Regions from separate parts of the Oceanobacillus sp. FSL W8-0428 genome, predicted to be linked through region 1. Evidence: predicted binding sites of a transcription regulator. Region 1 holds the regulator's gene; each other region holds the start of a gene.
What was found. Region 1 encodes Rex, which represses fermentation and respiration genes when NADH is low (regulators of the CRP and FNR family bind a similar motif). Its sites were predicted from a motif close to TTGTGAAATATTTCACAA; they were not measured.

Region 1 (10,874 bases):
ATTGAGTTAGGAGTTTTTTTATGAAAATACTTGCGATGGATACTTCCAATCAGGTTTTAAGTGTGGCATTATTAGACGATAAACAATTAATCGGTGAAATCACGACCAATATTGCTAAAAATCATTCCGTGCGTTTAATGCCGGCAGTGGAAAAACTGATGAAGGATGTGAATGTTAAACCTTCTGAATTAGATCGGATTATCGTTGCCAAAGGCCCTGGTTCTTATACAGGAGTCCGAATTGGTTTAGCCACAGCGAAAACAATGGCCTGGGCATTAGATATACCGGTTATTGGTGTATCCAGCTTAGAAGCATTAGCTTATCAGGGGATTTTATTTGATGGAATCATTTGTCCATTTTTTGATGCCAGACGCGGTTTAGTATATACGGGTGCGTATCAATGGAAAAATGAAAAGCTTGAAACTGTGATGGAAGAAGAAAATATATTAATGACAGAATGGCTGGCAAAGCTGAAGAAGTCAGGCGAAAAAGTATTGTTTTTAAGTCAGGACACAGAGGTTTTTAAAGAGCTTATTACAGAGTGTTTACAGGACAAAGCTGTATTTGCTGATGCGTCATTGCAGTTTCCCAGAGCAGTACATTTGGCTCTATTAGGTAGAGAAAGAGAAGCTGGTCCTGCTCATATACTTGTGCCGAATTATCTCCGTTTGGCAGAGGCTGAAGCAAATTGGCAAAAGCAGCAAAAGGAAAAAGCAGATTCATGAGCGAGGCTATTATTCGGCAGATGAATTTGGAGGATGTTCCAGGGGTAATGAAAGTAGAAGAGGCGTCATTTTCAGGTCCATGGGATGTGGAGATTTTTCATAAAGAGCTGTGTGAAAACGATCATGCTTATTATTTTGTAGCCTGTCTGGATGAAAGAATTATTGGCTATATTGGCACGTGGATCGTATTTGAAGATGGACAAATTACAAACTTTGCTATACATCCCGATATGCGTGGACGCAAAATTGGTGAAAAGCTATTTGGGTATGCTCTAACATTTATGACGGGTAAAGGAGTAGAGCGGTTGTCCTTGGAGGTGCGCATTTCAAATATGGCTGCACAATCCTTATATAGGAAATTCGGGCTTGTTCCCGGCGGGATTCGAAAGCATTATTACACGGATAATTTTGAAGATGCTATTGTAATGTGGGTGAATTTAAAATGAAAAAAGATACAATAATTTTAGGCATAGAAACAAGCTGTGATGAAACAGCAGCGTCTATTGTAAAAAATGGGCGTGAAATCCTTTCTAATGTGGTTGCTTCTCAAATCGAAAGCCATAAGCGTTTTGGCGGAGTTGTTCCCGAAATAGCTTCCAGACACCATGTAGAACAAATTACAATGGTCTTGGAAGAAGCAGTAAAACAAGCAGAAGTAATCTGGGATGATATTGATGCAATTGCTGTTACAGAGGGACCGGGGCTAGTAGGAGCACTTCTTGTTGGTGTTAATGCAGCAAAAGCTCTCGCCTTTGCAAAAAATAAGCCGCTTATCGGTGTACATCACATTGCCGGCCATATTTATGCGAACCGTTTGGAAAACGAGTTTGTTTTTCCTTTATTAGCCCTGATTGTCTCAGGAGGACATACAGAGCTTGTTATCATGAAAGACCATTATGAGTATGAGCTGATTGGTGAAACAAGAGATGACGCGGCAGGAGAGGCTTATGATAAAGTGGCAAGAATGCTGAAGCTTCCTTATCCAGGCGGTCCGGAAATCGACCGTTTAAGTGCTGAAGGAAAAGTAACGATTGATTTCCCACGTGCATGGCTGGAGGAAGGAAGCTATGACTTTAGCTTCAGCGGTTTAAAATCGGCTGTTATCAATACGCTTCATAATGCAGAGCAGCGTGGTGAAACATTAGATCCTTCAGATGTTGCAGCAAGCTTTCAACAAAGTGTAGTTGAGGTATTAACTGAAAAAACATACCGCGCAGCACAGGAATATAATGTAAAGCAGGTTATTGTTGCGGGTGGTGTTGCAGCAAATAAAGGCTTACGGGAAAGTCTGAAAAAACGTTTTAGCAGCGAGGATATTGAATTGTACATTCCGTCGATTCATTTATGTACGGATAATGCAGCAATGATTGCAGCTGCGGGGACAATTTTATACAAAAAAGAAAAATTTGCTGCACTTGATTTAAACGCAAATCCTTCTTTAATGTTAGAATAATAATAGCTAATCAACGAAGTCTATGGATAAATACGTGATGAGGTCTTTATGGAATAATGGCTATTTTGAATTTTCGCTAATGAGAATTATGAAGAATTAAGGCTGGAATAGCTTCATAAAACGACAGGGTAGCGACAGAAGAAATTTGGTGGGAGTCCGATGAATAAAAAACAAAATTATTACTTTCAAACCGATTTAATCTTATTATTGATAGCTTTTGCGATAATAAGTTTTTTAGCGATATATAATGCACAGCAGCTGGAGCAGTATAATACAAACTTTGTGATCCGGCAAATGGTTTTCTACTGCATTGGAATTGGAATGATTGCAGCTGTGCAGTTTTTAGATTTAGAGCAATTATATAAAACGAGTCTTTATATTTATTTAGCAGGTGTTGTATTATTAGGTTTGCTTCCAATCAGTCCGGAATTTATTGCGAGATCCATAAACGGTGCAAAAAGTTGGTACACATTTATACCAGGGCTGACTTTACAGCCAGCGGAGTTTGTTAAGATATCTACAATTCTTTTTTTGGCAGCAGTGATTAGCAAACATAAAGAAAAATTTGAAGTAAGCACCTTTAAAACAGATATACGGCTTCTTGGAAAATTACTGTTGTATACGGCTATCCCTGTGTTTCTGATTATGCTGCAGCCGGATTTTGGAACAGCAATGGTATATTTATTTATTTCTGGGATGATGATTATTTTATCAGGGATTAATTGGAAAATTATCTTTTCTTTAATTATATCAGGAGTTGTCGTTGTTGCAGGTGCCTTACTAATAGTAATTGAATTTCCAAACTTTGCAGAAGAAACAATTGGGGTAAAACCTTATCAAATCGACCGTGTAATGACCTGGTTTGATCCGTCTCAGCAGTCATCGGATGCCAACTTTCACTTTGAACGTTCCCATATGGCACTTGGTTCAGGTCAATTGTTTGGAAAAGGAATGGGAAGCATTGAGGTGAATTATCCGGAAGCCCAGACCGACTTTATTTTCTCTGTTATAGGAGAAAGCTTTGGTTTTGTTGGCAGTGCCTTTGTTGTACTTCTTTATTTCATGTTTTTATATAAATTAGTAACACTTGGTTTAAATATTTATAAGCATTCGCCGTTTGGAGCATATTTTTGTTTTGGATTCTTAAGCTTAATGCTTGTCCATGTTTTTCAAAATATCGGTATGACAGTTGGAATTATGCCAATTACGGGTATTCCTTTACTCTTAATAAGCTATGGAGGAAGCTCGGTGATGTCAACGATGCTGGGTGTAGCAGTTATTTATAGAGTAGCCGTAGAAGAAACCATACAGAATGACTATTTATTTAAATAAAAATAATAAAGCAAAAGCGCATGAGAGATTTTTTAATCTTGATGCGCTTTTGCTTTATAATTAAAACTAACCGATAAATTGATGCTCTATAGTATCCTCATCATGCACGGTAACAATTACTGATTCAATTTTTCCGTTCTTCACAGACTGTATATTAAATAACAGATGTTTAAAGTGTATTTTGTTCTGATTTTCAGGCTGACTGGCAGTTAAATCAGATAAAAAGCTGTCTAATGTTTGATGTGGTGTATCTATGGGAAACTCTATACCGAGTGTACCTTCTAAATCAAATAAGCTGGTTGATCCATTAATCAGATAACGGCTGCCGGTAAGAGGCAGAATATCCTTTGATTCAGCCGCAATTGGCTTTTGATCCTCCAACAAGTCTTTTGTAATATCTCTGATAATATCTTCTAATGTAATTAATCCATGCGTTCCTCCAAATTCATCGAGAACGATGGCAATCGTATAATTTCTTTCCCTCATTTCCTTAAAAATATCATCAATTTCCTGGTTCATTCTGACATATACTGCAGGACGAATAATGTTTTTTAAGGAGAAGAAGGCAGGGGACACGCCTGTTTTTAGAACACGAAAGAAGTCTTTTACGTATAATATACCTGCAATTTGATCAATATCCTCTTCGTAAACCGGAATTCTTGTAAATTCTACCTCTTGAACGAGGGAAAATACTTCCTCCAGTGTTGCATCTATTTGCAGAACAGTTAAGTCGGTACGATGCGTTGCAATTTCTCCTACGTCTTTTCCACTGAATTCAATAATATTTTGAGCTTCACCTGGGCTTTTGTTCGAAGATGTCTGTAAATTTATTTCTGCTTTCCCGATGGAATTGCGGAATACCAGAGATAATCCTTTCCTGACAAGCTGAGGATGATTTTTAGTCAGCCACTTTGGTAATAAGAATCCCAAACTGACCCAAATTCCAAATAATAGCATGCTAAAACCAAGCACAATAATGAATTCATTTATTGCTTGAGAGAATGGCGAAACAGAATTGGAGAAATACCGGGCAATTGGAAGTGAAACAGCCACAGTAAGCCATACGCTGCTGAAGAGGCCGATAAAAATGACCGCAAAGGGAAGAAAACGAAGAATAGAATCGGAACGTACTTCTTCAGTGATTGGGGCAGATAACGTTGTTTCCTTAAATGCGTAGTACGTTAAGCTAACAAGAATAAAAAACAAAAAAGTAACGATGGGTATCGCCACGGGACAACAACCTCCATTTATCACATTAGATTATCTATCATAGGAAGAGTGATTACTGCTTTAAACCTGTACAGTATATAAAAAAAGCAGGCCATCATTATGCCTGCTCTATACAACAATCTGAAAATTATATCAATTGCTTAATTCTCTTCTAATACTGCCCATTCATTCATAAAGACATCCAGCTCTTCTTTTAAAGCTGATAATTTATCGGTTAATTCCATCGTCTTTTTATGATCATCAAATACATCTGGATTGGTCATTTCCAGTTCAATCGCAGCAATTTCTGCTTCCTTTTCTTCAATCAATGTTTCGAGTTCTTCAATTCGTCGTTTTCGTTTTCGTTCCTCGCGTTGGCGTTGTTTATCTTCCTGAAAGCTGAGCTTTTTTGCAGTGGAAGCAGGCTCTTCCTGATCCATCTGCTGTTCTTGTAATTTTAACAAACGCCGTTCTTCTTCTTCAGCCTTTTTTTCTAAATAATAATCATAGTCGCCAAGATATATTTTTACATTGCCAGCCTGCATTTCTGCAACTTGATCAGCGATTCGGTTAATAAAATAACGGTCATGAGAAACAAATACAATTGTTCCAGGAAAATCAATTAAAGCACTTTCCAATACTTCTTTACTATCAATATCTAAATGGTTTGTCGGCTCATCAAGTATCAGTAAATTTGCCTTTTGCATTTTTAATTTTGCCAGAGCCAGTCTTGATTTTTCACCGCCGCTCAGGGCTGATACAGGCTTTAATACATCCTCACCAGAGAACAGAAAATTTCCCAGGATAGTACGAATATCCTTTTCATTAATTAAGGGATAATCATCCCAAAGCTCCTGAAGAACCGTTTTATTAGAATTTAAATTTGCCTGTTCCTGATCATAGTAGCCTACTTGAACGTTTGTACCTAATTGTATCTCACCATGATTAGGCTGATGCTTACCTACAATATTTTTTAATAACGTTGTTTTGCCGACACCATTTGGACCGACCAATGCAATTCGGTCGCCGCGGTTGGCATGAAGTGAAATATTTTGAAAAATCGGCTGGTCTGTATCTGGATATTGAAAAGCTAAATCCTTTATTTTTAGTACATCATTTCCGCTTAAACGGTTAATCTGGAAGGAAATAGATGCAGAGGATTCATCACCCGAAGGGCGGTCGAGGCGCTCTATCTTTTCAAGTTTTTTTCGTCTGCTTTGTGCACGCTTGGTTGTTGAAGCGCGTGCCAGATTACGCTGGATAAAATCCTCCATGCGCTTGATCTCTGTCTGCTGCTTCTCGAATTCTTTCTTCTCCTGTTCATAATCCAGGGCTTTCTGAGTCAAATAATTACTATAGGTCCCATGGAACTTTTTGGAATGGTGTCTGGAAATTTCATAAACAATAGATACGGTTTTATCCAAGAAATAACGGTCATGCGATACAATAACGATGGCACCCGGATAATTTACTAAATAGCCTTCTAACCATGTGAGTGTGTCAATATCCAAATGGTTTGTCGGTTCATCCAGAATAAGAAGCTGCGGCTTTTGCAGGAGAAGCTTCCCGAGTGCTAGTCTTGTTTTCTGTCCACCGCTTAAATCCGTAATCAATGTGTCATAATCATAATCTCCAAAGGATAGTCCATTTAATACGGACTTGATTTCTGCTTGATAAACATATCCGCCGCTCAATTGATAATCATTTTGAAGCTTGTCATATCTTTCAAGCAGCTGTTGGTAAGCTGATTGATCGATTGCAGAAGGATCTGCCATCTGTGATTCCAGTTCACGTAATTTTTTCTCCATTGCCAAAAGCGGAGTAAATACATCCAGCATTTCCTTCCAAATTGTTTTTCCAGACTCTAAAGTCATATGCTGCGAGAGGTAACCGAATGTTAAATCTTTTGGTTTGAAAATCTCTCCTTCATCATAAGAGGTTTCGCCCGCCATGATTTTTAGCAGGGTCGATTTTCCGGCTCCGTTTCGGCCGACTATTGCAATACGCTCATTATTTTTAATCTCAATTTTTATATTAGAAAGAATCTCTTCTGCTCCAAAGGATTTAGAGATTCCATTTAATTGCATTAAAATCATCATTGCCATCCTTTCTAACTCACAAAAAAGCTGTTCAAAAAGTAAATAAAATAATGAAAGGATACATGCAGTTACTATCCTTTCTTTTTGAACAATCCTGTACAAGGGAATAGGGTTCCATCTATAAGTGTAACGTATCCAAATGGAAGCTACAATAAAATTATAATAAAGTTCGCCAACTCGGCTCTATTTCTGTTAATATTAATAGTATAGAATGCGCTAGCGCATTATTTATTTTTTGAAATATAAGAGGATGTTCAAAAAGTCCAATAAAGATGACGCAGCGATAAGAGGATCTTCTACTAAGAACGCCCACGTCGTGTGGGCAACGCAGAAGCCATCGCAACACGTGAGAAGTGCGTTGACTAGCTTTTTCCATTGGGACTGGGACTGCGATTACTCGTCCCACGGAAAACATTTGCGGACAACACAGAAGTCATCACATCCTGTGAAAGTCCGTTCGGAAAAAGCTAGTCGCCTTGAACTTCTTGATCCTATTTATCGAACTTTTTGAACACGCACTACAAAGAAAACTTATATTTACAAATATTTGATTATGGTAAAATATTTGTTTTCTATACTTAGTAACCGAAGAGAGGCCGTTTCAATGGAACAAAATAAAATTCCACAGGCAACAGCAAAGCGTTTGCCTTTATACTATCGATTTCTCAATAATTTATATCAGCAGGGGAAGATGCGCGTATCTTCTAAAGAGTTAAGTGATGCTGTTAAAGTAGATTCTGCAACAATCCGCAGGGATTTTTCCTACTTTGGGGCTCTTGGGAAAAAGGGATATGGATATAATGTTGAGTATTTATTAGGTTTTTTTAAAAGTACACTGGATCAGCATGAGATAACCAACGTTGCTTTAATCGGTGTCGGAAATCTGGGTACTGCATTTTTACATTATAACTTTTTAAAAAATAATAATATTCGGATCACGATGGCATTTGATGCAGATAAATCAAAAGTAGGGACAGAAGTTGGCGGAGTTCCGGTTTATCATGTGGATGAATTAGAAGAGAAAATAAAGGGAATTGAGGTCGCCATTTTAACTATCCCGGCTGAAGAAGCAGATGCAACTGCAAAGAGACTTGTTGATCTAGGTATTAAAGGAATCCTGAACTTCACGCCGGCACGTATTACTGTTCCAAATCATATTCGTGTGCATCATATCGATTTAACAGTAGAATTACAATCGCTTGTATATTTTCTCAAGCATTATTCCTTAGAAAAGGAATAGGATAGTCTGGACATTGTTTATCCATAAAAAAACTAGCCCCTTAAAGGTCTTCTGAAATGAAAGAGACTGTTTAAGAGCTAGTTTTTTATTTTTTATTCTTTATTTTAAAATAAAATCGCAGCATCCGAAATCCGGCATAAAAATTTAATGCTGCAAATGCGGCCAATATAAGTGTAATAGTATCCCAGACGGTTGCCCCTTTGCTTAGGATACCTAAATAAACAAATAAAGCACCGAATAAAACATAAACAATTGCTTTAACTAAATAAGGTCGATGCATGTTACCCTCCAAAGAATAAAATTGTTTGTTCAAGCTGTTGTTGAATTTTTTCCGGATCTAATGTAAGTTGAGCCACTACTACAAGAGTATTCATTCCTGCATGCACGATGATTGGTACAATAATACGCTTTGTCTGTACATAAAGGAATGCAAAAACAAATCCCATTGCTGTATACACTAGTATATGCAGAAAGTCTAAATGAATCACGGCAAAGATAAGAGATGAAATAAAGGCTGCAAAGAAAAAATTCATTTTTTTATACAAAGATCCAAAAATGATTTTCCGGAAAATAATTTCTTCCAATATAGGCGCAAAAATTGCTGGAAGAATAATGAATATAGGTGCAATACGAGCAAGATCCATAAGAACCTGTGTATTCTCTGAACCAGGATCTATTCCAAATACCTCTAATTCAATCGTAGCAGCCAGTCCTTGAGCAAGAAGTGCCATAATAATTCCTAGAACAGACCAGACAATGATAGCACCAGCGCCAGCAGCGTCGGGATGAGCCCGAACCTGCATATCTGGTCTTAACAGCCATAGAACAATCACAAGGCCGGCAGCAAAACTAAAAACAGCCCAATAAATATTAGCAAGCACCGGGTCTGCATGGAATACCAATACCAGTAATGGTACTGCAAGATAAACAGAAATTTGCATAATGATATATGTAAGCATGACATATATATATCTTCGAGTCATAAAAACGCTCCTTTAATCTAAAATTAAAAACAGCTGTAAAAAAGCATTGGGAAAAGGAACTGCCCATCTTGTCCCGTAAAGCAGAAAACATCATAAGTGATTTTGCTGGACGGGTAATGATACCACTGATCTAAAGACGTGCAAGTTCATCATAACGTATATTCTAACACAACTGTCACTGAAAATTATAATCAGAAGTACATGAAATCATGCATCAAACGATGAAAAAAATCAATTTTGCATATTTGTATTACAAAATTACTCCCAACGTTTTACGATGAGATGAGTAATCACTGCCTAAAAAAGTATTTTATCATAGTAAAAGTTTTAAAGTATGAAGTATAAAGAAAACAACGTATTCTCAAAAATGAATATAAGTTTTTCTAAAAATTCAACATCATGATGCTTGCATTTTTTACAAGAATTAATTATTATATTAATTGGAGTTAGCACTCACTCGACAAGAGTGCTAATAAAAATAAAATGATTTGGAATTAAGGAGGCAATTCTACATGATTAAACCATTAGGAGATCGTGTTGTTATCAAACTTGTTGAACAAGAAGAAACAACTGCAAGCGGAATCGTACTTCCAGACTCTGCAAAGGAAAAACCGCAAGAAGGTGAAGTAGTTGCAGTAGGATCTGGACGTGTGGAAAATGGAGAAAAAGTTGCTTTAGAAGTTTCTGAAGGAGACCGCATTATTTTCTCTAAATTTGCTGGTACTGAAGTAAAATATGAAGGTACTGAATACTTAATTCTTCGTGAAAATGATATTTTAGCTATTGTAGGCTAGACAAATATACGATGAATCTTTAAAAGGAAATTCAAAAAGTCCAATAAAAATGACACATCGAATTTCTTCGTTAGCTTGCTTTTCCGGTGCTCACGTATTAAAAGCATACGCTGCGCTACTCAAAGCTGCGCTGCCTTGAACTTCTCGGTCATTTTCATCGAACTTTTTGAACATGTATTTTAATGAAACCTTGAATCAATTTGAAGGAGGAATTTTTAATGGCTAAAGATATTAAATTTAGTGAAGACGCTCGCCGTGCAATGCTGCGTGGTGTTGATACATTAGCAGACGCAGTAAAAGTAACATTAGGACCAAAAGGCCGCAACGTGGTTTTGGATAAAAAATTCGGTTCACCGCTAATTACAAATGACGGTGTAACAATCGCAAAAGAAATTGAATTAGAAGATGCATTTGAAAACATGGGTGCCCAGCTTGTATCTGAAGTAGCATCTAAAACAAATGATGTTGCTGGTGATGGTACAACAACTGCAACAGTACTTGCTCAAGCAATGATCCGTGAAGGACTGAAAAACGTAACTTCTGGTGCTAATCCAGTTGGAATCCGCCGCGGTATTGAAAAAGCAGTAGCGTTAGCTGTAGAAGAATTAAAAAATATTTCTCAGCCAATTGAAAGCAAAGAAGCTATTTCTCAAATTGCAGCTGTATCTTCAGGCGATAATGAAGTAGGACAATTAATTGCTGAAGCGATGGAACGTGTAGGTAATGACGGTGTTATCACTATTGAAGAATCAAAAGGCTTCAACACAGAGCTTGAAGTAGTGGAAGGTATGCAATTTGATCGTGGATACTCTTCTCCTTATATGGTTACTGACCAGGATAAAATGGAAGCAGTATTAGAAGATCCATATATCTTAATTACTGATAAGAAAATTGGAAATATCCAGGAAGTATTACCAGTATTAGAACAAGTTGTTCAACAGGGTAAGCCGCTTCTTATGATTGCAGAAGATGTAGAAGGCGAAGCACTTGCTACATTAGTAGTAAACAAATTACGCGGTACATTCAACGCTGTAGCTGT
Region 2 (10,874 bases), 1.6 Mb from region 1:
AAAAGCTTAGCAAACAACGCATTAATCAAGGAACCAGCTACAATTCCTGCTCCTGCAATACTGACTAAAAATCCATAGGCGCTTTCATCCAGAAGCAGAACCTCTACTGCAAAAGCAGCCTCCATCGAATCAAGCCCTGTCATAAAAACAGTCACTCCACCAAACAAATATAAATCAAGATAATATATTTATGGTCAGCTCCATACTTTAGAATCTTCTTCCAATCCTGAATAACAGACTGCATATTAATCCTGCCATTTATTTGAGATTGCTCATGCAGATTAGGCAGAAAAAGAATAATTATGGCAGAAATACACAATGCTCCTGCATTCGTAAATATAGCAAGCGCAGGACTCCCAACCATAAATAATGCTCCAGCAATAGATGGCCCCAATATAAAAACGCAGGAATTAATAAAATTACGTAAGGCATTAAATCGCTGGCGATTTCCTTTTGGGACTAACTTAGTCATATAGACAACAGACGTCGGCTCGAACATGGCACTTGCAACATTTATTCCAAACACAATAATATAGATTACCAGTAATGAATCCAAAAAAGGAAGAACAAAAATAAGTCCTGTCCGGAATAAGTCCAGTCCAATCATCAGATGCTTTTGATTCAAATGATCAATAAATGAACCTGCCCAAAAGTTAGTGAACATTGCAGCTAATGGCATTAGAATATACAGTATAGAAACCGCAAGCGGGGATCCTGTCATTTCTAAAATAATTAAATTTAATGCAATCAGGTATATCCAGGCTCCTTAGATACGCCTATCCCCGTTAAAAGTAATGAGGTGTTTTTCCACCCTCCCCAATTTTCTTCCATAAAAAAGCCCGCGTCCTAAAAGTTATTTAAACTTTGAGGACGGGACTTCTTATATCACAGAAGATCGTGGTGCCACCTCATTATGTTTCTGCATCTCTGCAAAAACCTCTATAAGCAACAGAATCAATCATTGCTTCTCCCGATAACGGGAGAACCGGCACATCAACATCTGACAATCCTATGTGCAGCTTCGAGGCTTGGTTCAATATAATTTCGCACGCTCCTTCTCAGCTTCTGGAGTTCTCTGTAATGCTTTTCTTATATTTGCTCTTCTCTTCATCGCTTTTTTTTATAATTTTTATCAGCTTTGATTTTGTTTAGAAATACTATACACATTTCCAGTTAAAAGTAAATAGGATATCCTATTTACTTTTCCACTTCCTTCAAGTATTCTGAGCCTAAGAGAAAACTTATTAAAATACTATTGACTTATATTGTGAAATGATTCACAATATAAGAGTGGAGTATTAATTATAAAACCAAGGGGTGGGCAGAATGATGGAAACAAAATATCAAAAAGTAGATAGAGTTGTTTTAATCGGATCAGGGGCAGTTGGAATCAGTTACGCATTTGCTTTAATGAACCAAGGGGTAACGGAAGAGATAGCAATTATTGACTTAAATGCAGATAAAGCACTTGGAGATGTATGGGATTTAAACCATGGCAAGACTTTTGCGCCTTCTCTTACAAATATCTGGCAAGGGGACTACGAAGACTGTAAAGATGCGGATATCGTCTGTCTCTGTGCAGGAGCAAACCAGAAACCAGGTGAAACACGCTTAGATCTCGTTGAAAAAAACATGAAAATCTTTAAAAAAATTGTGGATGACGTCATGGCTTCAGGCTTTGATGGAATTTTCTTAATTGCAACGAATCCTGTGGATGTTCTAACACAGGCAGTAATTGAGTTTAGCGGTCTTCCTGCACATCGTGTTATTGGAAGCGGCACAACATTAGATACAGCACGGCTCCGTTATAAACTGGGAGAGTATTTTAAAATTTCACCTAAAGCTGTCCATGCATACATCATTGGTGAACATGGAGATACAGAGCTGCCGTTATGGAGCAGAGCAACGATTGGTCCTGTGCCGCTTCATACTTATCTTGAAACGCATGAAAACCACAAAGCTGAGGATCTTGATCAAATTTTTGTGGAAGTGCGTGACGCAGCTTATCATATCATTGAGAAAAAAGGAGCTACTTTTTATGGCATTGCCATGAGCCTCGTACGGATTACAGAAGCTATTTTAAAGAACGAGCATACTGTGTTAACTACAAGCAGCTATTTACAAGGGCAATATGGTGTGAAGGATGTATGTATTGGTGTCCCAACTATCATCAGCCGTAAAGGAGTTCAAGAAATCATTGAAGTACCAATGAACGAGGATGAACAGAAGAAATTCATGCATAGTGTACAGACTTTAAAGGACATTTATGAGCCTGCAATCAAGCATCTATAAATTTTAGATAAATATTAAAAGGTAATAGGAAGCAGATCATTCTGCTTCCTATTACTTTTTTCACCTACTCTTTATCTTCCAGCACTGCCACAACGTCTTTTAACGTTTCCGGCTCTCCGACATTTCCCGGGAAAATAATATAAGCAGCATTTGGAAATTTGCTCTCCGGTCCAGTCTTCCAAACAGGAATACCTGGTTTCACCTGTCCTGCTACTTCTGCACGTTTTACAGACAAGCCTTCTGTTCCGATACTGCTGGAAGTAATCCCTCCCTTAGCAACGACATAACTTGGCTGTACTGCCAAATCCTTCACAATACTCGTTACCGCATCTGAAATTTTTACAGATTGCTTTAATTCTTCCTCTTTCTTATTTTCTCCAAGATCCAGACGTTCTCTGCGCGTATAATAAACAACGGATTGACCATTTTTAATCGCTTCTTCACAAGCTAAACGAACCCGTTCTGTTTCTTTTTTAAACTTCTCTTCATCCTGAACAAGATGTACATCAAATTCAATTCCCTGCACCAGCCCGCTATCCAGCAGATGCTGTAATTGTTCTGTTGTTTTTTTCACATGAGAGCCGACTGCAATCAATCCACCATTTTCCCTGCTTTTAGAAATAAGCATTTCTTCTCTGGTTAATAAAGGTTTATCACTGATATCTCCAAGTACTTTCGTTAAAGAAGCGGCGCTGCGGCAAATAAAATACTTCCCGGCACGAATAGCTTTGATTAATGCCGTAGCAAAAACCTCTACATCCTCATAGCCGACTGCGTTCACTACGATTTTTTGAAAATCCTTAGCCAGCAGCAGCTGTTCTTTAATTTTATCTACTTTTTGATCACGTAAATCCTCTAAAGAGATATAAATGGTATTTTCTTTTGTATATCGGCCATTCGTTTTTTCCTCCACCCATTCACCAAGATCAGAAGCAGTAAATCCAAATGTTCTATCCTTCGCAAATTCTGTATCCCCGGCAGGAACCAGGACATCACCATCCTGAACATAATGGATATTATTTATGGTGAATCTTCCGCCCTCTTTAAAAAACGGGATAATAACCTCTCCATCAAAGGAAGCCGCTCCCTTTTCTTCGATAGTTTCTTTCAGAATCTCTGTTTCCAGCGGGTAATGCCCGCGCATCGTAGAATCTGAACGGCTAATTAAGATATATGGAATGTTTTTTTCCTCAGATACTGCCTGCACACGTTCAGCAATGTCTATATGACAGCGAATCGTTTCCTGTTCGGTAAATCCGCGTGAATTTGTTAAAATAAAAAACATGCTTTCTTTTTCTGCAAAACCTGCTTCAATCGAGGCTTTATCCCAATTTGTATATACTGATACACCATGCACCGTCTGAATTCCTGTGGGATCATCATCAAGGACAACAATTTTATACGGAGAATCTGCTAATTCTGCTTGCAGAGCGGATAGCGTTTGCTGTCTATCAACTGCTTTGATGCTTCTCAAAATCTCTTTCGCATTTAGCATTTCTGCCATATTACTCCACCTCTTCTCTTTTCACAGTCACATTTGCTAATTTTTCATAATGCTGCACAATACTTGCGTGGTCTAATGTTTCTTTTCCGTCACTTGCTAATGAATGGAAGATTTCTAATAGCTGACTGGATAAAGGAAGCGGTACATGCAAATCATGTGCTGTATTCATTACATTGGTAATATCCTTCATATTAATATCTACGCGGCCGCCAGCTGTAAAATTACGATCCAGCATCATCGGAACTTTTGCATCTAATACCGCACTTCCAGCCAAGCCGCCCCGAATCGCCTGATACATTTTCTCTATATCAATCCCCGCTTTTGTAGCAAGTGTAACCGCCTCTGATACAGCAGCAATATTTAAATTAACAATAATCTGGTTAGCTAATTTTGCTGTGGATCCGCAACCCGAATCACCAACTAAGACCACATTATTCCCCATTGCTTTTAGAACAGATTTTACATTTTCAAAATTTGCCGAATTTCCTCCGACCATAATAGCAAGTGTTCCATCAACTGCTCCTGTCTCTCCGCCACTTACCGGAGCATCTAAGAAGGCCACGCCTTGTTCTTTTGCATCAAGAGCTAATTGCTTGGACTCTGTTGGTAATACAGAGCTCATATCCACGATAACAGTATCTTCATTAGCACCTTCGATAACACCATTCAGACCAAAAATAGCTGCTCGGACATGATCTCCTTTTGGAAGCATGGTAATAACTACATCACTATTTTCAGCTACTTCTTTTCCAGTTGCTGCAGGTATTGCCCCTTCTGCCGCAACTGCTTTCACAGCCTCTGGATTCAAATCAAAAGCAGTCACTCTGAAGCCAGCTTTTAATAAATTCTTTGTCATTGGCATTCCCATAATTCCTAATCCAATAAATCCAACACTTTGTTTCATTTTTTCTCCACCTTTTCTTCGTATAGATTAAATATGTAAGGGGTATTGAACAACCCCTCTTATTTCTTATTATTAAAGACCTGGCAAGAAACCAGAAATAGCGTTCAATAGGTGTACCATTACCAGTGCTGTCACGCCAGCTGCAAATCCTCCTAAACTCCATATACGAATCGTTTCCGTTACAGATAATCGCCCGAATTTATTTACCACCCAGAACCCAGAATCATTTGGCAAGGATAGTCCAATACCACCTGCCGCTATTGCAAGTCCTAATAGAACTGGAGATGCACCTAAGTCTGCGGCTAGTGGCCCTAAAATCGTAGAAGTTGTAACTAGAGCTACTGTTGCACTTCCTAAAGAAGCCCTTAAAATTTGCGCAAAAACAAAGCCTAAAATCAACGCTGGCATATTAAACCCTGTCATCAAATTTACAAGTAAATCTCCTAGACCAGTTTGCTGAACAACTTGTCCAAAAGCTCCGCCAGCACCAGTAATTAACAATACCATCCCTGAAGATTCAAATGCTTCTTTCATGACCACTTCTGTTTTTTCTTTAATATATGGCTTTAATACGAACATTGCAACAATTACACTGATAAGCAATGCACTATTTTTATCTCCAACAACTGCAAAAATTTTACCAAGTATTGTTTCGGAAGAGTCTTGCAAAATAACATTATTAACGACTGTATTTGATAGAATTAATACAATTGGTAAAGCAAGCATAGCGTAGGCCAGCCATGTTGGCATTTCTTTGCGATTGGGACCTCTTTCCGCTTGCTCAACTGTTTGTAATTCCTCTTTCACATCTTCTAAACGGTTACCATTAGGAATACGTTTCCCAATTATTTTCCCATAAATCACTCCTCCAACTAATGTGGCAGGAATAGCTACGAGTAATCCATATATGAAGAAAACACCAATATCCACACCCATCTGGTCCGCTACTACTAACGGTCCTGGCGTAGGGATGATTAAGCTATGTGAAACAATCAATCCAATCGCAAGAATAGCTACAAATGTTGCTAAAGAAATTTTCGTACGCAACGACAAACTATAAATCAACTTATGTAAGATGATAAAAGCGGCATCAAAAAATACTGGAATAGCAACTGTTGTCGATGTAGCAGCTATAGCATATGGTGAATTTTTCACTCCAAACGTCTTCAACATTGAACTTGCAATCTTTTCTATTGCACCTGAAGCAGCTAAAAATTGTCCAAATATAATTCCTAAACCAATCAGAATTCCCACACCGGCCAGTGTATTACCAAAGCCTTCAGCAATCACCGCGGGTACTTCATTTGCCGGAATAGCAGAGACAATCCCAATACCAATTGCCACCACTAATAATGCAATAAAAGCATCCCATTTAAAACGTATAATAAGTACAAAAAGAATAATTAAAGCAACAACAAAACCAATAATTAATCCATTACCTGTTAACATAATTTATCTTCCCCTTTATGGTTTGCCCATGTACTTCTCCATCCTTGTCACAACTGAACAAAATTACTTTATTATAACTGCATTTGAAACGCTTTCATTAAAATATGTTCTTTCTTTTTGAAATCAATCTGCCCATTGTTTCAAAAACTAAATTTTTATCATTGTATTCCTGTTCCTCATTTTTACCCTGGTTCCTTTTGCTCCTTACCAGATAGCAAGAAATACTTCTCATCCAGCTTTCTAATGTTAAGGATTTTTTTAGTAAGCGATTTCTTTTTGTCAATTAAATATTTTTATCATCTGTACCCCCTCTCCAGTTTCATTACGGCAGTGATATGGTCACAACATAATGTCATATTTTTATTACTTTAAAGTCCTGCCCCATGAAAAATATTCTTTAAAGAACATGATCTTCGCAAATCACTTAAAAATTATTCTAGCATGATAATTAGCCATTGACAACAAATTGTATACAATTTATCATTTTTGGTATACATTATTGGAAAGCGATTACAAAATGATTCTCTAAAATTTATAAATAAAAATATAGAAGGAGATTGATACAAATACACATTCATTCCAATATATACAGGAAAATAAGTTACTAATCAGAAAGTCTATTCACTTTACTTATGTCTTTTTTAAAAGGAGCATTTACATGAAAAATATTTCGAATTATAAAATTATTATGCCGGTGTTAGTTATACTCGTTGCCCTCATTGTGGTACTAATTACAAATAACCAAAATGACGAAACCATTGACAGTGATTCAGAAATTTCTACAGTGAATTTACAAGATGCCCCTGCATTTGATGAACAAAAGATTGATGATATTTCTTACCTTTTATCCCTTCCGGACACTGTTGATGAAGAACTCGTTCCACTAATAATTATTTCCAGCAATAACCAACAGCAAGTTTTAAATGCGTTAGCGGACTCTTCTATTCAGACGGAGAAAAAAGCTGTACTTATCAATATCAGTACCTCCATTAGCAAAGATGATCTTAAAACGGTTGTTGATGAAATAAGAAGCACTTATTCTATAGAAGACTCAAAAGTATTTGGTATCAACATGGGAGATTCTTCAGCAATAACAGATCTAGAAGCTGATTTTAAAAAACTTTTCACCAACGTCATTACCATCTCTCCAGATAATATAGAAACAGAAAAAATTATTGCAGAAGTAGATAACCTGTTAGAACAAAGCAGAGGTATTATTTATAACAGTACTGTAAAACATCAGCATGTCTCAACAAACAGTAATACACCTGTTGTAGATGCCCTGGACGAGTCTCCTGATACAGTATGGGTCCCGGAAGAAAATGGAGAAAAGGAAGTTATTATTGCATTTGATAATGAAATAGTAGTTAGCCGATGGCAAGTAGAAGCCAATCAGCCAATTACATCCATGACTCTGCAAACGAGTTTAGATGGAGAAAAGTGGACAGACATCGACGTAATTCAAAGCAATAATCACAACAGAGTTGATCGAATATTACCTGCAACAAACGCACAATATGTGCGATTTACAACAGATGAAGATGATATTGAAATAGCTGAATTGGAAATATACGCAGAATATGCTGTTGCTGCATCATTTTCCTTTGAAGAATATACGAATGCAGCAGGAAATACCATGCCTTACCGTCTCTTTGTTCCCGATAATATTGACCAGCTAACAGATATACCCGTTATTTTGTCTCTTCATGGAAGTGGACAACGAGGTACTGATAACAATCAGCATTTAGGTATTACAAAAGGGGAGGGCACTATTTTATGGACATTGCCAGAAATTCAAAAAGAACATCCGGCTCTCGTAGTTGCGCCTCAAATTAGTCCTGATCAATTATGGCGTGATGAAGAAGTGATGAACTCCATAGAACATATATTAGAAAGCCTCAAGAAAACATACCCTGATATAGACACAAATAGAATTTACGCTACAGGGGTGTCTATCGGGGCAGAAGGCATCTATAATCTAGCTATTAAAAATCCCGATTTATACGCTGCCTTGCTTCCTGTGGCAGGCGGACCGAATAATCCGGTAGGTGATGCTCCACCAGTAGAAGAAACTGTCATCCCTAATATTTCAAAGTATGCTGACATCCCTGCCTGGCTTATGCAATCTTATGATGATAGTGTAAGAGCTCACACACTTACTAACGAATTAGTAAACGCCTACAGAGAACTAGGCTATAACCCAAAATATACAGTTTATTTACCAGGTGAAACAGAAAAAGTAGCCACAAGCACGCATAGCTCCTGGATATACGCTTATCAAGATGAACGAATTATTGATTGGTTATTCTCTCAATATAAAACAGATCGTGTTGTTCCGGAAAATAAATCTTATCAGCCTGTAGAAGAATATTCCGAAGAAGAAATCACCCAGTTGGAAACAGACAGAAGACACTATATTGATCTTGACGAATTTACCGAACTTGTGGAATGAAATGATATATTATTCTCTTAGAGAGTTATCTATATCTAAACGAAAGTTAATTAAAAAATAACTTTAATGCAATACACTTAAGTTTGTAAATAGGATGTAGAAAGTATGTGCTTTAAAACCTCTTTTGATATAATTATGAAAAGAGGTTTTTTTATTATAGATAAAGTTTCCTCTTTTTATAATTTACAAAGGATAAATGAACCTATACATAACAACACATTTTATTTGATTTAATAAGGAGAACGCGAAATGACAAACAAGAAAGCCAAAACTGCACAAATTTATGCTTATGAAACAGTTAGAGATCGTATCTTACAAGGTAAATACGAAGGACAGACAAAATTAATAGAAGATAAGTTGGCGAAAGAACTACAGATTAGTCGTACACCTGTCAGAGAGGCTATTCGTCGATTGGAGCAAGAAGGATTAATAAAAAATAAACGTATTATCAAACCTTCTCCAACAGATATTCGCCATATGTTTGAAATGCGTATCGTTATTGAGGGTTATGCTGCTTCAAAAGCTGCGAAATTCATGATACCTGATAATATTGCTATCATACGTTCAGCTATTGAAAAAGCAAAGCAATCCGAAGATCCTGAAGAAATTATTAACTTCAATAAACAATTTCATGACTATATCGTCAAAGAATCGCGTAATCCAATTATGATTGAGACAGTCGACCGGATGCAAGCCATTATCTATATGCTCAGCCATGCAGTCGTTTTTTATAACAGACCTTTTTTATTGGATGAACACAGCAACATTTGTGATGCTATTGAAAAACATGATCCAGTAGAAGCAAATAGGCTGATGCAGGAGCATTTACAGGCTGATTTGGAGTTTGTATTGAATATAACCGACTGACCAGCAATACAAACTTGATAATTTTTTGTAAGGACATTGTCTATATAAAAGAAATCTCTTCTTCCCGCTTGAATCCAGGTTGAAGAGTCTTCTTTTCTCGCTTATGATTCATCTACATCGGCTACAACAGTTTGCTGATAATCAATTAAGATTACAGAACGTACACCAGCTTCGTCACCGTCGCCTTTTTCAATAGGGCTGACATAATGCGAAACTGCCGAATCCGCTACACCATAGGATTCTAATGGCTTTGTGATTTCAAAAATCTCTTTCACATCTTCCTGATCAACCGTATCAAAATTCTCTCCTGCTGCTTTTGGAACACCAATGGCGTTGGTACCGCCTTTCACATTCGCTCTTTTAATTAAATGAGCAAAAGTAAACGGCTCTCCATCCTGATGAAAGCAGTTTGGTGAAGAAACAGCTTTATCTGTATCATTTTCCACATAGAGCTTTACAAAATGCACACCAACATGAATCGGCATAATGCGGTCTTCTTCCTTCCAAAATGTTTCATGATAATCAAACAGGATAATTTTTTCTAATAATTTATTTGCTTGTATTTCTTTATCAATACAAGCAAATTCACGATAAGATCCTGGATACTCTGGATTAAATTTACCTTGGAAGTACGCAGAGTACTCCTCTCCGTCTTTTGTCAGTGTTGGAAGCCATTCAATCTGACTAGAGGATGGCAGTACAAGTGCACGTGAATATCTTCTGTAGCGATTTAATCCTTTAGCATATTCGTCGGCAGGAAGGTCCTCAAAATAATTTAATAATGTCTGGTAGTCTGCTTCTATACCTTCATAGTTTAATTGCTGCATTAAATCATACCGCGCATAGCCATTGTTTTTTAAATTGCTCATCTATATTACTCCTTTATTGTGTAAACTTCTTGTTATTCAGGTAAGTTGGGTCTAAAAAATTATAGTCCCAACTTATAATTTTAGATGATTAGAACTGAAAAAACAAATGGGATAGTAGCTAAGTTAAGCAATATAATGATAGCAAATAAAAAGGTCTAAAAGCTATTCACGAATTAAAACACATGCTTACTAAAAAAGAGATAGTACTTTCATTTTTCAAGTAATAAACCGAATGAAATTAACTTACAAACTGATTTCATTCGGTCTATTTTTACCCACTCACATACGTTTTAAACCCTTCTAAAGCATTATCTAAATCCTGTTCAGTCAGAGGGTTCACGCTATTTAACGTGTAACTTCCATATGCCAGCAGCGCAACTTCCTCAATTACTTCTGCTCTACGATATGCATCCTTCAAATTACTTCCAACGGCTACTACACCATGATTAGCCAACAGGACTCCTTGATTATCTCCTAACGTCTCCACTGCATAGTTTGCCAGCTGCTCCGACCCATAAGTAGCATATGGAGCTACCG
Region 3 (10,874 bases), 160 kb from region 1:
GGCAGTATCGTAAACACCGGTTCAGTGGAAGGCTTAGCTTCTAATCCTGGACATGCGGCTTACGATGCTTCTAAAGCTGGACTTCATGGGCTGACGCGGGCGGTAGCTGTAGATCATGGTCATGAGGGAATTCGCTGTAATGCGGTGGCTCCAGGCTGGATTGATACGGAGCTAAACCTTAACTTTATTGAAAACACATCTGATGCAGAGGCATTCCGAAACGACATTGCACGTATTCACCCTGTTGCCCGTACAGGTTCTCCTGAAGAAGTAGCAGCACTTGTCGCCTTTCTTGCGCCGATGAGGCAGCGTTTATCACTGGGCAGGTCTATACAGTGGACGGAGGGAGAATGGCCAAGCTTAGTCTCCCTTGAATAGAGAAAGATAACACAGGCGAGAGAAGTATTTAGAATAATAATGGGCAGTAGATAGTATTTAATAAAAAGAAGAATCCATTTTTTGATACAAAATGGATTCTTCAGATGATATATTTACATTTTTCGATCCAGCAGCATGGTAGTCAATTCATACAAAGTCTCCTTATACTCCCCGTCCGGCAGTTTGCTCAGGGATTTTAATGCTTTGTCTATATACTTTCGGGCAAGCCGCTTGGATTTCTCTATCCCTTTCGTCTGTTCAACAATAGCAAGGACCTCCATTAATTCATCATCTGTCAAATCCGCTTTTTTATTTAGATAAGGAGACAATTTTTCCGGCCGCTCACGTAAGGCATAAATCAGCGGAAGCGTATAGATGCCCTGACGAATATCTGCCAGGGTTGGTTTTCTCACAGTGTTAAAATCCCCTTTAAAATCTAACACATCATCAATAATTTGGAATGCCATGCCGATATAGTGTCCCATACTCCAGGCAAGCATCGTCTGTCTTCGTGTTGCCTGGCTGGTAATGGCACCTGAATAGCAGCTGACGGCAAACAGCTGTGCGGTTTTACCAGAAATACGGGCTAAATAGTCTTTGATACTGGTACCTATTTGATAACGTGCATGGAGCTGATCCAGTTCACCTGTTAAAATTTTTTCCATACTGCGCGCATTAAATTCAAGATGTGCTAATGTACGGGCATATTTGGACAAAATGGTAAAGCAGACACAGAATAAATAATCACCGGAATAGATGGCAAATTGATTGCCTTGCTGTGTATGAATAGTGGGGTTCCCGTGGCGGAAGTCTGCTTCATCAATGACATCATCATGAATCAGCGTTGCCATATGCAATGTTTCCAGTGCTGCAGCAACAGCTATGGATCTTTCTTTATCCTGATTTGATATATCGCCAATCTGAGCGCATAAAAGCGTATAGGCCGGACGCAATAATTTTCCGCCAGAATAGACTAATTCTTTAATCGTGGCTTCGATACGCTTATCATGGATTTGCAGGTGAGATTCAATCACCTGTAGAACCGATTGTAAATCAGATTGTAAGCGGGGATAAGGCCCCCACATCGGGTGAACGGGGATAGCCATAGTTATAACCTCCATTTAACGAACATAGGGAATTTGTTTCGCACTAGGATACTTGATTGAGCTGTGTGTATTTCATTTCCTGCAGACTTCGATAATAGTGAAGCTGTTCTACGTGATTTAATAAATAATTAGCAACCATTCCCATAGCAATACCTGATAGAATACCGAAAAAAGATAAAACAGGAAGGTAGAGCAGAACGTTCCAGGTTTGAGCAACCCAGCTGGCGATTGTTAATTGTCCGATATTATGCAGGATGGCCCCGGCGACACTGACGCCAATTAAGCTGATGCGGGATGGACCGAGCTTTTTCACGCTGCACATTCCAATAAAGCTTAAAGCAGCTCCAGCGGCACTATACATAAAGGAGGAAATCGTACCACCCAAGAGCGTAGCAAGGATAATCCGTATCATGACAACCTTGGATGCGTCTTTAACAGGCAATGTATACAATGCCATACACGTAATAATATTAGCTAAACCGAGCTTTGCCCCTGGAGCGATGGCGAAGGGAGAGGGGATAGCTCTTTCTATTAAACTTATAATGACCGCCTGAGCAGCTAATAACGCAATATATACAAGACGCTGATTATTTGTCATCGCAGACCCTTCCCATCTCTACACAAAGCATTCATAAATTCTCACAAACAGGGTTAAGAACTGATAATGATATCCTCTGTCCCGCCGCTGTCAGATTGAATTTCTACCACGAGCTTATGCGGCAGGCAGACGATTGTCTGACCCGGTCTTGAGATATACCCTGTGCGGACACATATCTGATCGGGACAGGTGGCGCTTTTTATATGGATGCGCTCATTGTCTACTTCAATAATATTATTATCATAATCGGATATCGCAATTTCTATTTCTCTTGTTTCCATATTATCTGTCAGTTGAATTTCTTCTACGACTTCATTATCTACTGTAATCACCGCAACATTTACTGAATCCTCTTCAGCGTACTGAGACTGCTGAGAAACAAAGATGGCAATAGGAAGAAAAGATAGAAGCACCAACAGGACAGTTAAGATAACATCCCACGGTTTCAGCATATGATAGATATCCTTCATTCCCATTCACCCCCTGACGACTTAACCTGTAAGCCTTCATTGTAATCTATAAAATATATAATCTGGTTTTCATCACATTAAAGAAATTGTTCAAGGAAACCGGCCGGAGTTTGCGGATAGTTTCCCTGTTTGTTTTCTAAAGAAAGAAATACCGGGTTTTATTCTCGATCTTTATAAATAGCACGTTCTTTACCATACCAAAGCAGTCCTGATTTTCTTTGCAGCCATGGAACAACCCAGTAATCTAAACCAATGGAACGTCCAGATCCATTCATTAAGGCAATGGAAGCAGGAAGAGCCCAGATTTGATCCCAGCCCAGCATCGCGGATAAAGTAAACATCACCAGGAATCCGGCACTTGCAGCACTTGCAAGCCACGTGAATAAACCAAATACAATAGCGAGCCCAATAAATAATTCGATAAAGGTCATGACCTTCTGCATAAAGATAGCTACTTCCGGTGTCGGCAGCATAATCTGCATAAACCATTCAAAAATACCCGGCATTTTACTCAAAAGTGGTGTAGCCCACTCAGCACCGCCATCAACCGCTTCACTGGCACTGCTGGTCGTTGTTTGCAGCCATTCAAATGGCATGTTCACACTATTTCCTGTCAGCCAGGAGTCTTCTCCGATTCCTTGAAATAGCCTTGAGATACCGGCAGATCCTGAAGTGACTTCGCTCCAGACCGATTCACCCCAAATTTTAGAGGCTGCCTCCTCGAGCCAAAAACCCCCGACAAACAACCGCAATGGTAAGCTCCATAAAACATTGCCATATCTGGTAATCGTATCTCTGAAAATATTGCGTTTATCTTTTGTCTGGAAAAATTCATGCATAATATAATGAAACATATAATAGCCGCTTCTTATTCCGAAAAAATAATACAGATTAACCAAGTGCTTCATCAGATTTGCCAGCCAGCCGCTTAAGCGGAGTCCCATCAAATTAGCTACGCCATATCTGGCGCCAATGGAAACCATCGTACCATGATATTTTCCTTCAAAGGCTTCTTTTTGGCCGTTATCTATTTCTGCAATAATAGATTTAGCTGCTGTGACACCTGTCTGTTCGGCAGCTTCTACAATCTGTGGAGTTGGTTTACCTTCCTCTTCTTCAAAATAAGCCAAGTCGCCAATAACATAAACGTTCTCTAAATTTTCTGCTTCCATATATTCGTTTACTTTGAGACGTCCTGCTCTGGCGGTCGGGATACCGTAATCTTCTGTATCGGAATTTGCTTTGACTCCGGCTGTCCAAATCAGGGTATGGGTGGAAAGTGCTTCACCTGATTTAAATACGACGGCATCTTCTTTTACCTCCACAATTGGAGAGTTTTTAAGCAATGTAACGCCTTTTTTATTTAAATATTTCTCTGCTTTATCCGCACTTTTCCGGTCCAGCATATTTAGGATAGATGAGGCTGCTTCAACAACATACAGCCCGATTTCTTCTTCATCCAGCTTGTTTTCCTTTGCTAAACGATGCTTCCACTCGATGAGCTCTCCTATCATTTCAATGCCGGTAAAACCGGAACCACATACTGTGAAGGTAAGCATTGCACGGCGCTTTACAGGATCATGTTCTAATGCTGCCCGTCTGACAACATCTTCTAAATGCTGCCGGATTCGGACAGCATCCTCCCAGGACCAAAGGGTAAAACCATGCTCTTTTACACCAGGTGTGCCAAAGTCGTTTGCTTCACCGCCCATCCCCAGAATCAGGTAGTCATAAGCAAACTCATCATGCTCTGTTGTAACAGTCTGTGCCGCATGATCGACATTAGTGACATTGTCTGTGATAAGCTTCACTTTCGTACGATTGAATAATTTCCGTAAATCAAACTGAATAGCAGAAGGCTCTACACGGTGTGCAGCTACTTCGTGTAATTCTGTCATCATCGTATGGTAGGAATGCCGATCTATAAGAGTAATAGAAACAGAATCGTCACGTTTGTATTTTTTTGCAAGCTTTTTAGCTGCATGCACACCAGCGTAGCCAGCACCAATAATGACAATATTCTTCTCCGCCATTGTATTCACTCCTCTGTAATCTATAATGTTAACTTTGTGAACAACTGAACAATTTTATTCTAACATATAAAGAAATAATGTCCATACATTTGATAAATAGTTCACAAATTAAAAATATATTTTAAAATATTAAGCTGTGTCATATTAATGACAAAATCGTTGATATTAAAAGATTTATTTGTATTTTTTATAGACATGATACAATATAAATTATACAATTGACATATAAAATTGTGAAACAATTCACATTTAAAACAAAGGAAATTAATGTGATTATTTTCACATATTAAACGATATTTATTATATTAATTGTAATTTAAAAGAATTAAGGGAGGCATGGGAATGAAAAGACAAATTTATATCCTGATGATACTGATGATACTATTCACCGCAGGCTGTTCTACAAGCGCCGATCCAGCAGATGATGAATCACCATTAATCAATAATCCATATAGCGAAACAGAATTCTTATTAGGAACAGTTGTAACGATTAAGATTTATGACGAGGATAAAGAATCGGCATTAGATAAGGTCTTTGATCGAATGGAAGAGCTGGAGCAGCAAATGACAGCAAATGAAAATGGTTCAGAGGTTGCTGAAATTAATGAACAGGCAGGAATAGAACCTGTTCATGTGTCGGAGGATGTGTGGGAGGTTATTAATCAAGGCAAGGATTACAGTGAAATGGCTGAGGGTTCTTTTGATATTGCTGTCGGCCCGTTAACCAGTCTTTGGAATATTGGCATGGAGGGTGCCCGAAAACCGTCACAGGATGAAATCGATGATATACTGCCGCTGATTGATTATGAAAAAATAGAACTGGATGAAACGGAGCAAACAGTTATGCTGAAGGAGTCAGGAATGCGATTAGATTTAGGAGCCATTGCTAAAGGATATATCGCTGATGAAGTAATGGAGCTGTTAGATGAGGAAGGTGTTACAACAGCCGTCATTGATTTAGGAGGGAACATCTATGTGATGGGAAATCAAACATCAGGTGATCCCTGGGTAGTCGGCGTCCAAAATCCATTCTCAGGAAAGGGGGAGACAGTTGGCAGATTAACTGCAACAGATCAGTCCATCGTTACTTCAGGGATTTATGAGCGTTATTTAGAAGTGGATGGTGAAATATACCATCATTTGTTGAATCCAAAGACTGGATATCCATTTGAGGGTGACCTTGCCAGTGTTTCTGTTGTCAGTGAACATTCTGTTGATGGAGATGGGCTTTCTACCTTATTGTTTTCAAAAGGCCTGGAAGAGGGCATAGAATTTATTCAGGATTTCGATGGTGCAGAAGCTATCTTTGTGATGGAGGATAAAACTGTGTATATCACGGATGGTTTAGTTGATAACTTTGAACTGACAGATGAGGACTTTACATTAGTAGAATAGATGAGAGGGAGCTGGCTGTGATGACACTGCCTACGTTTTTGAAGCTGGTAGAAATCCGCACTAAATTGGCAAGTTTGTTTCCATTTCTAATTGGAATATTATTTGTTATCTATCGTTATGATGAGTTTGCCCCGCTGAATACGGCTATCTTTTTTAGCGCCATGCTGCTGTTTGATTTAACAACAACAGCAATTAATAACTACATGGATTATAAGAAGGCACTGAGTGATGACTATCGCAGGAAATCTAATATTATCGGACAGAAGAATATTCCTGAAAAAGTTGTCGTGACATCGATCATTACTATGCTGACGATAGCTTCTTTATTAGGGATTTGGCTCGTATTCCGTACTGATTTATTTGTGCTGATTATTGGTATGCTGTGCTTTGCAGTCGGTATTTTTTATACATTTGGACCTATTCCGCTGTCCCGTATGCCGCTTGGTGAAGTGTTTTCTGGTGTAACGATGGGGCTGGGTATCACCTTCCTGGCTATCTATGTAAATGCTGCTGATCAAGGGATTGCGCATTTTGGCTTTAGCGGATACACGCTTATTTTTGAAATGAATGTTCTTTTACTGCTGGAGATTTTGCTGGTTTCCCTTCCATGCATGCTGACTATTGCAAATATCATGCTGGCCAATAATATCTGTGATTTGGAAGAGGATATTGCCAATCAACGCTTTACCCTTCCTTACTATATTGGCAGAAAAAATGCCTTAATGTTATTTCATCTGCTCTATTTGCTTTCGTTTGCAGCGATTGTAAGTGCTGTGCTGCTTCAGGTGCTGCCTGTTTATGTATTACTTGTCTGTCTGGTTCTGATTCCAATCACAAAAAGTATCAGACAATTTCGGCAAAAACAAAGCAAGCTGGAAACTTTTCCATTATCTTTGAAAAATATGATGCTTGTAAATGGAACGATGGCTATTACCTTACTTATATCCGTCATTCTGTAATATTGGAAAGAGGGGTGGGGAAATGTCAATGACTTGTATTAAAGTAGAAAATGTAAACTTTCATTATAATTTGCAAAAACAGGAGCATACCATTACAGACCTTTCCTTTACGGCCCGGCGTGGAGAGTGGCTGGCTGTTGTAGGACATAATGGTTCTGGAAAGTCGACATTAGCCAGTTTACTAGTTGGCCTTCATACGCCCTCCTCTGGAAAAATCTATATTAATGGTATGGAGCTGAAGGAGGAAACGAAATGGGAGCTTCGCAATCAGATAGGACTGGTATTTCAAAATCCGGAAAATCAATTTATTGGAACTACTGTAAAGGATGACGTGGCATTTGCATTGGAAAATCAGAATATGCCTTATGACGAAATGAAGCAGCGCGTCGATAGAGCGTTAGCAATGGTTGGTATGACCAGCTATGCTGATTATGACCCGTCCCGCTTATCAGGGGGGCAGAAGCAGCGAGTGGCCATTGCCGGGATTTTAGCGTTACATCCAGCAATTATCGTATTAGACGAGGCAATGGTTATGCTCGATCCCAAAAGCAGGCAGGATTTCATGAGCCTCTTAGATGAATTACGGAAGCAGCATCAGCTGACCATTATTTCGATTACACATGATATGAATGAAGCGGCAGCAGCTGATAGAATATTAGTTTTAAAAAAAGGAAAATTGATGGAAATAGGCAAGCCTGCCAAGATTTTTCAAAGGGAAGAGCGGTTAGATGTTCCATTCACCGAGGCATTAAGAAGAAAGTTAAAAGAACAGGGGAGCACCATACCTGATGCCTATATGACAGAAGATGAAATGGTGTGGTGGCTATGCAGATAAATCTTCATCAAGTAACGGCAGATTATCAGGCGGGACCGATTAGAAGTCCGGAGATATTAAAATCAATCAGTACAACAGTAAAGTCAGGATCTTTTACGGCAGTAGCCGGCAAAACCGGATCCGGAAAATCGAGCTTGCTGAAACTGATGAATGGATTGCTTGTTCCGGTAAAAGGGCGAGTATCGATCGGGGAAATAATGATTACATCAGAAAACGCGAAGCAATCAGTGAAGGAAGCACGTCAAAAGGTGGGAATGGTTTTTCAATTCCCGGAATCGCAATTATTTGCTGAAACCGTTGAAAAGGATATTATGTTCGGCCCGATGAATTTTGGTGTACCGGAAGCAGAAGCAAAGCAGATTGCTCTGGAGGTTATCAAGCGTGTTGGTTTAGATGCCTCTCTATTATCTAAGTCACCATTTTCTCTATCCGGCGGCCAAAAAAGGTATGTGGCAATGGCCGGGATATTGGCGATGAGCCCGGATATTCTTGTTTTAGATGAGCCTGGTGCAGGGCTTGATCCAAAAGGGAAAAAAGAAGTGATGGATCTTCTTCATGCCTGGCATAAAGAACGCGGATTGACAACCTTGCTGGTTACTCATGATATGGACGATGTTGCTTTGTATGCAGATGAAGTTATCGTAATGGACGGAGGCAGGATTGTTTTTCAGGATAATCCGGAGAGGTTATTTGCTGATATGGCTGCGATTCACCAATGGGGCCTGGATTTGCCGCAGGCCAGAAAGCTGCAAATAAGGATAGAGCAGGAAGCGAATGTAACCTTATCACAAATCTGTCTGACACTGGCTCAGCTGGCAGATGCTTTAATAGAGGCGGGATTGGCATGAACAAATTAATCTTAGGACGCTATTTTCCGGGTAATTCGCTTCTTCATCGTATTGATCCGAGAGCTAAATTACTGGCCGGGATTTCTTTTATTTTTATCTTATTTATCGCTAATAATTGGATAACATATTTGGTACTTTGGCTTTTCACCTTTACGATGATGAAGTTATCTGGTGTATCCATCCGTATATACATCCGGGGAGTCAGACCATTAATATGGTTGATCTTGTTTACAGTATCACTGCAGGTACTGTTTACTGCAGGCGGAGAAATTTATATTGATTGGGGACCGGTTACGATTTCATCATTTGGATTAATAAATGGTATGTATACATTTAGCCGATTTACCATGATTATTTTTGTTTCAACCGTGGTAACCTTAACCACAAAACCGATTGATTTAACGGACGCAATGAATTATCTGCTTCAGCCATTAAAAAGGCTGAAACTGCCGGTTGATGAGATATCGCTTATGCTGGCAATAGCACTTCGTTTTATCCCGATTATATTGGATGAAACACAAAAAGTAATGGACGCGCAACGTGCAAGAGGTACCACATTTGGAGAAGGATCACTGCCTCAGCAAATAAAAAAAATTGTTCCTATTTTTATTCCTTTATTCGTCAGTTCTCTGGTAAGGGCAGAGGATATGGCTAATGCAATGGAGGTAAGAGGTTACCAGTCTAACAATCCAAGGTCATCCTTTCGCCGTTTGCAGTGGCAGAAAACAGATATAGCAGTCCTTATTGCTATGGTGCTGCTGGCAGTTATCTTATTTATACTGCGGACAGAGGGGCATCACTTTCATTGATTATAGAGAAAAATAAAATTACATGATGAGGTCTCATCTCTGGTTGTGGAATGGAGATGAGACCTCATCATGTAATGGGAAAGTATTTGATGAGAGCGGAAAGTATATAAATGAAGCGGACAAGCTTTGGCCTGCCCGCTTTATTAGCGTGGTATAAATTAATTCGATTTGAAGCGGGGAGGGAGCCAAGGCTCAATTGATAATAAGCTTTCTGTTATTATTCGATTTCGCCTGTAACTTCACCATCAATAGTAGCTGAGCTTTCTGCTTCTTCATTAGCAAATTTTAAATTTCCGTCAATGGTAGCTGTTTCATCAAGCATAAAACCATTTGCTTCGACAATCACATCACCCTGTAATGTACCACCTTGGAAATTCAAGTTTTCACTCTGTACAGTAAGGCTTGGGACTGTGATAGTAAATGAATCTGTAATGTTATGATCTTCATCTTGTGTATATGGGGCAATTTTACGATAAATATCACTGGATTCGTCATCCTTATCGTAGAATTCACCTGCGACCACTACATCTTCATCTATTGTAATATCATCCAGTGTAGCAATAATCCATGTTCCATTCTCGCTGACAGCATTGACAAAGGCGTCGGGTTCATTAACCAATGAGGCTGTTGTTACGACATCTTCTTCTGTTTCTTCTGTACCTTCTGTTTCTTCCGTATCGTTTGCTGTATTTTCATCAGCCTGATCCTCGTCATTCGAGCCGCATGCGGCCAAAAAACCTACCAGTAACAGGGATAAAAAGGACATTAAAATCAGCTTGAATCTCATTATAAAACCTCCTAGTATATTATTGTGATCTATTTCACAATAATTATATCATGGAATGTTGTGTGACTCCGTGAAGTATTTGTGAAATAATGAGCAATATATGTAGGAAGTGTGACAAATTTGAATCAATTGAAAGGCTAACAACTAAATTTTCTAATTGCTATTGGTTGCTGAATAAATAAAGCGTTATTTGTATGGGAAGTTCCTTCATAATTTTTAGTTGCAATGATGATGTCTGGAGGTTAAGAGTATTAGAAAAGAGGAGCATATTTCAAAATTATTAAGTTAATAGTTTGAAGTATGATCAGTACTATGTTTTTAAATATATATTCATTTATCTTCTATTTGCTTTATTAGCATTTAAATCGCAGGGTAAATAATAGAAATTATGGTGCCCGACTTTTTTCATTCAGCCGGGCTTTTTATTTTTTCACTCATCCCAATGCAGACGATGTTCTTTCATCAATGAAATCATAGATTTGATGGCAGGAGAGAGTTGTTTGTTTTTATGATAAGCAATAAAAGTAGTGTTTCCTGTATGATTTAACTGAATATTTTCCCCTTGTATCTGCTTTGTTGCAAGCTCCTTTTCCACTGAAAAATATGGCAGAATAGAAAATCCAAGACCTGAAATCACACACTGTTTTATTGCTTCC

Region 2: the regulator Rex is predicted to act here: its motif matches at 1,266-1,283, upstream of MKY30_RS04410 (L-lactate dehydrogenase).
Region 3: the regulator Rex is predicted to act here: its motif matches at 4,817-4,834, upstream of MKY30_RS13060 (FAD:protein FMN transferase).

What each region holds. Positions count from the first base shown of each region.
Region 1 covers NZ_JBBORB010000001.1:2,583,835-2,594,708, forward strand. Annotated here, with positions in the region: gene tsaE (tRNA (adenosine(37)-N6)-threonylcarbamoyltransferase complex ATPase subunit type 1 TsaE) at 1-10, shown strand, start outside; gene tsaB (tRNA (adenosine(37)-N6)-threonylcarbamoyltransferase complex dimerization subunit type 1 TsaB) at 21-725, shown strand; gene rimI (ribosomal protein S18-alanine N-acetyltransferase) at 722-1,171, shown strand; gene tsaD (tRNA (adenosine(37)-N6)-threonylcarbamoyltransferase complex transferase subunit TsaD) at 1,168-2,178, shown strand; gene MKY30_RS12265 (FtsW/RodA/SpoVE family cell cycle protein) at 2,338-3,510, shown strand; gene MKY30_RS12270 (CBS domain-containing protein) at 3,577-4,740, opposite strand; gene MKY30_RS12275 (ABC-F family ATP-binding cassette domain-containing protein) at 4,881-6,815, opposite strand; gene MKY30_RS12280 (redox-sensing transcriptional repressor Rex) at 7,423-8,058, shown strand; gene MKY30_RS12285 (YdiK family protein) at 8,144-8,338, opposite strand; gene MKY30_RS12290 (CPBP family intramembrane glutamic endopeptidase) at 8,340-9,041, opposite strand; gene groES (co-chaperone GroES) at 9,554-9,835, shown strand; gene groL (chaperonin GroEL) at 10,054-10,874, shown strand, end outside.
Region 2 covers NZ_JBBORB010000001.1:996,576-1,007,449, forward strand. Annotated here, with positions in the region: gene MKY30_RS04400 (hypothetical protein) at 1-143, opposite strand, end outside; gene MKY30_RS04405 (MFS transporter) at 152-721, opposite strand; gene MKY30_RS24090 (hypothetical protein) at 912-1,037, opposite strand; gene MKY30_RS04410 (L-lactate dehydrogenase) at 1,330-2,292, shown strand; gene MKY30_RS04415 (four-carbon acid sugar kinase family protein) at 2,357-3,787, opposite strand; gene garR (2-hydroxy-3-oxopropionate reductase) at 3,798-4,700, opposite strand; gene MKY30_RS04425 (GntP family permease) at 4,773-6,149, opposite strand; gene MKY30_RS04430 (discoidin domain-containing protein) at 6,808-8,601, shown strand; gene MKY30_RS04435 (GntR family transcriptional regulator) at 8,851-9,468, shown strand; gene MKY30_RS04440 (2OG-Fe dioxygenase family protein) at 9,570-10,337, opposite strand; gene MKY30_RS04445 (class II aldolase/adducin family protein) at 10,609-10,874, opposite strand, start outside.
Region 3 covers NZ_JBBORB010000001.1:2,745,439-2,756,312, forward strand. Annotated here, with positions in the region: gene MKY30_RS13035 (SDR family NAD(P)-dependent oxidoreductase) at 1-378, shown strand, start outside; gene MKY30_RS13040 (polyprenyl synthetase family protein) at 492-1,478, opposite strand; gene MKY30_RS13045 (Gx transporter family protein) at 1,528-2,082, opposite strand; gene MKY30_RS13050 (NusG domain II-containing protein) at 2,136-2,552, opposite strand; gene MKY30_RS13055 (FAD-dependent oxidoreductase) at 2,711-4,585, opposite strand; gene MKY30_RS13060 (FAD:protein FMN transferase) at 4,928-5,980, shown strand; gene menA (1,4-dihydroxy-2-naphthoate polyprenyltransferase) at 6,001-6,939, shown strand; gene MKY30_RS13070 (energy-coupling factor transporter ATPase) at 6,968-7,774, shown strand; gene MKY30_RS13075 (energy-coupling factor transporter ATPase) at 7,765-8,622, shown strand; gene MKY30_RS13080 (energy-coupling factor transporter transmembrane component T family protein) at 8,619-9,431, shown strand; gene MKY30_RS13085 (hypothetical protein) at 9,649-10,218, opposite strand; gene MKY30_RS13090 (LysR family transcriptional regulator) at 10,649-10,874, opposite strand, start outside.